Regions from separate parts of the Bacteroides sp. NSJ-39 genome, predicted to be linked through region 1. Evidence: riboswitches for the same ligand, from Rfam matches in the RefSeq annotation. Region 1 holds a riboswitch; the other holds the start of a gene.
What was found. A riboswitch is a leader RNA that binds a small molecule or an ion and turns the genes downstream of it on or off. The one in region 1 is predicted to bind thiamine pyrophosphate.
Positions count from the first base shown of each region.

Region 2: linked by a shared signal. The riboswitch ahead of thiS (sulfur carrier protein ThiS) and the one ahead of H8S63_RS17215 (TonB-dependent receptor) in region 1 are both predicted to bind thiamine pyrophosphate.

Region 1 covers NZ_JACOOB010000020.1:30,194-33,551, forward strand. The annotation lists gene H8S63_RS17200 (O-acetylhomoserine aminocarboxypropyltransferase/cysteine synthase family protein) at 1-535, shown strand, start outside; gene H8S63_RS17205 (hypothetical protein) at 604-843, shown strand; gene H8S63_RS17210 (mechanosensitive ion channel family protein) at 945-1,847, opposite strand; TPP riboswitch at 1,975-2,071, shown strand; gene H8S63_RS17215 (TonB-dependent receptor) at 2,072-3,358, shown strand, end outside.
Region 2 covers NZ_JACOOB010000001.1:36,186-39,543, reverse strand. The annotation lists gene H8S63_RS00190 (RHS repeat protein) at 1-992, shown strand, start outside; gene H8S63_RS00185 (superoxide dismutase) at 1,070-1,687, shown strand; TPP riboswitch at 1,850-1,943, shown strand; gene thiS (sulfur carrier protein ThiS) at 2,004-2,204, shown strand; gene H8S63_RS00175 (thiamine phosphate synthase) at 2,209-2,826, shown strand; gene H8S63_RS00170 (thiazole synthase) at 2,859-3,358, shown strand, end outside.

The DNA.
Region 1 (3,358 bases):
CTTCGTTGATGCAGCCGGTCCGGCTGCCTATGCCATCCGTATCCGTGCTATTCTGCTGCGCGACACAGGTGCCACCATCAGTCCCTTCAACGCTTTTATCCTGCTGCAAGGCCTGGAAACTCTTTCCTTGCGCGTAGAACGCCATGTAGAAAATGCATTGAAGGTAGTGAATTTCTTAAACAATCACCCGAAAGTGAAGAAAGTGAACCATCCGTCATTATCCAATCATCCTGACCATGCACTGTATCAACGTTACTTCCCGAACGGTGCCGGTTCCATTTTTACTTTCGAGGTAAAAGGCGGACAAGAAGAAGCACACCGCTTCATCGACAGTCTGGAGATTTTCTCCCTGCTTGCCAATGTTGCCGATGTGAAATCATTGGTGATCCACCCAGCAAGCACTACCCATTCACAGCTCAATGCACAGGAGCTAGCCGAACAGGAGATTTATCCGGGCACCGTACGTCTATCCATTGGAACGGAACATATCGATGACCTGATTGCGGATCTGGATCAGGCGCTTGCGAAAATCTAACATTCAATCATTGAACTTTCCATGACTGCGGGATGTTATACCTATATAACATTAAAAACATTGCAGTCATGGAAAAATATTTAATACACAGCAACGAACTGCATCTGATAGACGCAGAGAAAATCCATCAAGCCGTAGAAAAGCTAGTGGAGTCACTCGATTTAGCCGCCGGATCTACTACAAACTTTAATCTCTATCAGGTCGTAGAAAATTACTTCAAGGATCTTGAAAAAAGAAGGAAAATCAATCACGTACTGGGGATTAAAGAAGACAGATACGAGCTAGCCGAAGATTTCGGTATTAAATAAAAGTAAATTCATTCAATCACACCAGACTATTGTTCTAAATAAAACGAGAGAGTTCCACAAAAGTGAGACTCTTTCGTTTTCTATTATATACGGTATAATAATCAGCCTTGATGCACTGTAAGCTGCGGGAACGGGAAATTGATACCCTTTTCATTGAAGGTTTCGTAAATAGCCTTGTTGATGTCGAAATAAACTCCCCAATAATCCGAGCTGTTCACCCAAACACGCGCAACTACATTCACACTGCTTGCGTCCAATGCATGAAGAGCTACAAACGGGGCGGGTTCATTCAGGATACGCTTATCGGCAGCAAGAATCTCATAAACGACTTCCTGTACCTTGTCATAATCTTCTCCATAATCGATTCCTACAATCCACTCTACACGACGAGTCACCTGATTGCTATAATTGGTAACCACACCGCTACTCATCGCTCCGTTCGGTACATAAATCACTTTGTTATCCGCAGTAGTTAGAATAGTGTGGAAAATCTGTATTTCTTTTACTGTACCCGAAACGCCCTGACTTTCAATCCAATCACCTACTTTATAAGGTTTGAACAGCAACACGATCAGTCCTCCGGCAAAGTTCTGCAAGTTACCGGATAACGCCATACCGACAGCCACACCAGCAGATGCCAGCAAAGCCGCAAACGAAGTTGTTTCTACTCCCAAAGCACCGACAACCGAAATAATCAACAGGATAGTCAATAGGATATTCACCAAACTCCGGACGAAAGTTTTGATACTTATATCAACCTTTCTCTTATCCATCAAACGCCCTACAAAATTTTTGAGCATCGAAATAAGGAAACGCCCTACAATAAAAACAATGACCGCTATCAGGATACGTTCTCCGGCACGAATACCGAAGTCTATCAGTTGCTGGGTTATCAATGAAAGCTTGTCCAAACCTTCAGCGTTGGCAATCGCCTCTTTCATCAGCTCATCTGCGGCCACTTGCACGGAATCCGCAGCTTGTGTCGCTTGAAATAATAGTAACATAATCTAAATGTATTAAATGAATAAATGATTGTTTGTCCTTTTCAACGAATTGCAAAGTTATATTGTTTTTAGCAAATCTAAAAGTTTTTTTTGCTTTCCTCCTGTAAATGCTGTATTTTTGCATCCGATTCACTAGTAGGGGTGCCTTAACATGACGGGCTGAGAACATACCCATAGAATCTGAACCGGGTAATGCCGGCGTAGAGAACTAACAAATAAGCAAGATGAAAAGAATTGTTATGATGGCCATCGCCTTATCGGGCGCAGGCTTCGCTGTCCATGCACAGACGAGTGCTAAAGCGGACAGTCTGAAAGTTGTAAACCTGCAAGAAGTGCAGGTAGTATCCACGCGTGCTACGGCGAAAACTCCGGTAGCATTCACCAATGTAAGAAAAGAACAGATCAGTAAACAGAATTTCGGACAGGATATCCCATTCCTATTATCTACCACTCCTTCCGTACTGACAACTTCAGATGCCGGGGCGGGAGTAGGATATACTACGATTCGCGTTCGCGGAACGGACGCTACCCGTATTAACGTCACCGCCAACGGTATTCCGATGAACGATGCTGAGAGCCACGCCATCTTCTGGGTAAATACTCCCGATTTCGCCTCTTCTCTGGAAGATATGCAGATTCAACGGGGAGCAGGCACATCGACCAACGGTTCGGGAGCATTCGGCGCCAGTATCAATATGCGTACGCAAAGCATTTCATCCCAACCATACGCCGAAGTTTCCGGTTCTTACGGTTCATTCAACACGCACAAAGAAACGGTCAAAGTCGGGACCGGGCTGATTAACAAATATTGGGCATTCGATGCGCGGCTCTCTAATATCCAGAGTGACGGATACCGCGACCGCGCCTCATCAGACCTGAAATCATATTTCGTGCAAGGCGGTTACTTCGGTGAGAGCACAACGATCAAGTTTATCACTTTCGGTGGAAAGGAGAAGACTTATCATGCTTGGGACGGTATCAGCAAAGAACAACTGGAGAACGACCGGACATATAATCCGAACGGAGTCATTCTGGATGATAATAAAGGAAAAGGTAATCCGATCGGCTTTTATGATGATCAAACGGATAATTACCGACAGACACATTATCAACTTCTATTCAATCATATCTTCTCTCCGGCATGGAATCTGAATATCGCTTTCCATTATACCAATGGCTTCGGTTATTATCAGGAATACAAGAACGGACGTACATTGAAGGAATATGGTTTGAAGCCTTTCTACCTGCCGGATAACAGCGAACCGCAGAAGAAAACAAATCTCGTACGCCAGAAGTTGGTGGATAGTGATTTCGGCGGTGGTATCTTCTCTCTGAATTACCAGAATGAAAGACTGAACGCTTCGCTAGGCGGCGGACTCAACCGATACAGTAACGACCATTATGGAAAAGTTTTGTGGGTAAAGAATTATACCGAACAACTCGACCCGGAACATGAGTATTACCGTAATAACGGCGGAAAGACGGACGGGAATGTCTATTTGAAAGCCAAT
Region 2 (3,358 bases), on a different contig from region 1:
TCGACAGTCTGCGAGAGGGAAACAATGCAACCGCCCTCCGGCATGTTATTGACGATTATAAACGCAACCCTTATCTGAGTTCCTCAGCACGTACCCATTTGGACGACCTCGAATATCTTAGCGAGAAAGCTGATTTTGAACTTTTGAAACCGGCAATAACCAATTCCGAATCTTTGGGTTTGTTGCAGGAATTCCTCAGTACACATAAGTACAAAGAGTTCCGTGATCAAGCCAATGCGCTACGAGCTCCATTCATTCTACAGACAATCATCTCCACTCCCACTTCCGTAAAATATTACAATGCGGGACGACTGATCAAGTCTGCCGCCAACGACAGCACTGGGAATGTGTCAATCACTTATTCGTACAATGACAAGGGGCAGCTTGTCTCTATATTATCCCTGACTATGAAAAACGGTCAGGTGAGTGAGGAGGTGCAAACAAACAGACTATATGACCCTCAAGGCCACTGCATTTTTGAAGTGCAGACAAATCCCAAGACCAAAACGGACATTTACCGAAGGACACGCCGTATCGGTGCCGACGGGAGCATCGAGAGCGATTCACTTAAATATATGGACGGAAGGTCGATTATCAGCACATACAATAAACAAGGCTTATTGACTGAAGCCAAAGAATATAATAAGAACGGAGAACTCCAAGCATACACAGCGAACAAGTATGATGAAAAAGGCAGATTGACCGCATCGCAACATCAGAACCTGCTTATGGCTAACCCCGCCGATCAGGTTATCTCCCAAAAAGATACTTATGAATATGACAAATACGGTTATTTGACTCAGATAGCTTATCAGCGTATTTTAGGCAATAACCAGAAAACATCCGGTTACCTGACTTGTATGTATGATAAATATGGCAATCCGATTGACGGAAATTCTTATTATGAATATGATAATACAGGGCAATGGGTCTGCCGTATAAATCGCGGAAATCCCCAAGAGGTGGAACGGGTACAGTATATTTATAAATAAAAGTGAAGATACTGCGAACCTTTTACCAAATGCTTCTGTTATTATAGTATAACAAGCCATTTAAAACTTGTAACATTATGAATACTATATTAATGTCTTTAATTATGATGACCATGACTTACGAAATGCCTAAACTTCCTTACGCAAACAATGCGTTGGAACCTGTAATCAGTCAGCAAACGATAGATTTCCATTACGGGAAACATCTACAAACGTATGTAAATAATCTGAACAGCCTCGTGCCCGGAACCGAATATGAAGGTAAAAAGGTGGAAGAAATCGTTGCCACCGCACCGGACGGAGCTATATTCAATAACGCCGGACAAGTATTGAACCACAATCTATATTTCCTGCAATTTGCCCCCAAACCTGCCAAGAAAGAACCGACAGGCAAACTGGGAGAAGCCATCAAGCGTGACTTCGGCAGCTTTGAAAACTTCAAGAAAGAATTCAATGCGGCAGCGGTAGGATTATTCGGTTCAGGATGGGCCTGGTTGTCCGTTGATAAAAACGGAAAACTGCACATCACCAAAGAAGGAAACGGCAGTAACCCTGTACGTGCCGGATTGAAACCGCTTCTCGGTTTTGACGTGTGGGAACACTCTTACTACCTGGATTACCAGAACCGTCGCGCCGACCATGTCAATGCTCTGTGGAGTATCATCGACTGGGATGTGGTGGAAAACAGAATGTAACGGATTTACTGACTAAACTATACTTGAACAAGGTCGTTGTGATTTTCACAGCGACCTTGTTTAGGCTATATAGATGCCACCAACACAAATATCCGACAGAAAAATGAAAAAAAATCAACCGATGTAGTGTTTTTATGTTTCTTTTTCACTTACTTTGCTCCCGTAAAGACAAAGGGGTGCCCCATGAGGGGCTGAGATTATACCCTAAGAACCTGATGCAGTTAGCACTGACGTAGGGATTGTGTTTCTTCTTATCGCCTTTCCGTAAAAGCACGCTCTTTGTATTTACTTTCAACTTATTTATTCTGATAGGACAATGAAAGTACAAGTGAACAACAAAGAGGTGGAACTTATTCCCAACTCTACCCTTACACAGCTGACGACGCAACTCGAACTTCCCGTTCAAGGCATTGCTATCGCGGTAAACAACAAAATGATTCCCCGTACCGAATGGGAACGTTTCGTATTGCATGAGAATGACAATCTGGTAATTATCAAGGCGGCTTGCGGAGGATAAGAAAATGATTAGTCTGCAATTTATCACACATCAGACCGAACGGTATTCATATTTCGAATCGGCACGTATGGCACTCGAAGGAGGGTGCAAATGGATCCAACTACGCATGAAAGAAGCTCCTCTTGAGGAGGTGGAACAAGTGGCGCTGCAACTGAAGCCACTCTGTAAGGAACACGAAGCCATCTTAGTTCTCGATGATCATGTCGAATTAGTCAAGAAACTGGAAGTGGACGGTGTACATCTGGGAAAGAAGGATATGCCCATCGACCAGGCACGACAGATACTCGGAGAAGCCTTTATCATCGGTGGCACGGCCAATACCTTCGAGGATGTCGTACAACATTACCGCGCCGGAGCCGATTACTTGGGGATCGGTCCCTTCCGCTTCACCACCACTAAAAAGAATTTAAGTCCCGTACTCGGTCTGGAAGGTTACGCTTCCATCCTTTCACAAATGAAAGAAGCGAATATCAACCTTCCGGTAGTAGCTATCGGAGGAATCACCAACGAAGATATCCCCGATATCCTCCGCACAGGAGTCAATGGCATCGCCTTGTCCGGAACGATTCTCCGGGCGGAAAATCCGGTAGAGGAAACACGGAAGATTCTAAGTAATTCATAAATCAACATCTATAATTCTAAATTCCAAAAGACATGGAAAAGTTAGTAATTGCAGGACGTGAATTCAGCTCACGCCTTTTCTTGGGAACAGGAAAATTCAACTCCAATGAAATAATGGAGCAATCTATTCTGGCTTCGGGCACAGAAATGGTAACGGTTGCCATGAAACGTATTGACATGGACAACAAAGAGGACGATATGCTGAAACATATTATCCATCCGAATATCCAGTTATTACCCAACACTTCCGGTGTACGCGATGCGGAAGAGGCTGTGTTTGCCGCACAAATGGCGCGTGAAGCGTTCGGAACGAATTGGCTGAAACTAGAGATTCACCCCGATCCCCGCTACCTGCTCCCCGACTCTATCGAGACACTGAAAGCTACGGAAGAGTTGGTGAAATTAGGTTTCGTCGTATTGCCTTATTGTCAGGCAGACCCCGTGCTTTGTAAACGATTGGAAGAAGCCGGAGCAGCTACCGTTATGCCTCTCGGCGCTCCGATCGGCACAAATAAAGGATTGCAGACTAAAGA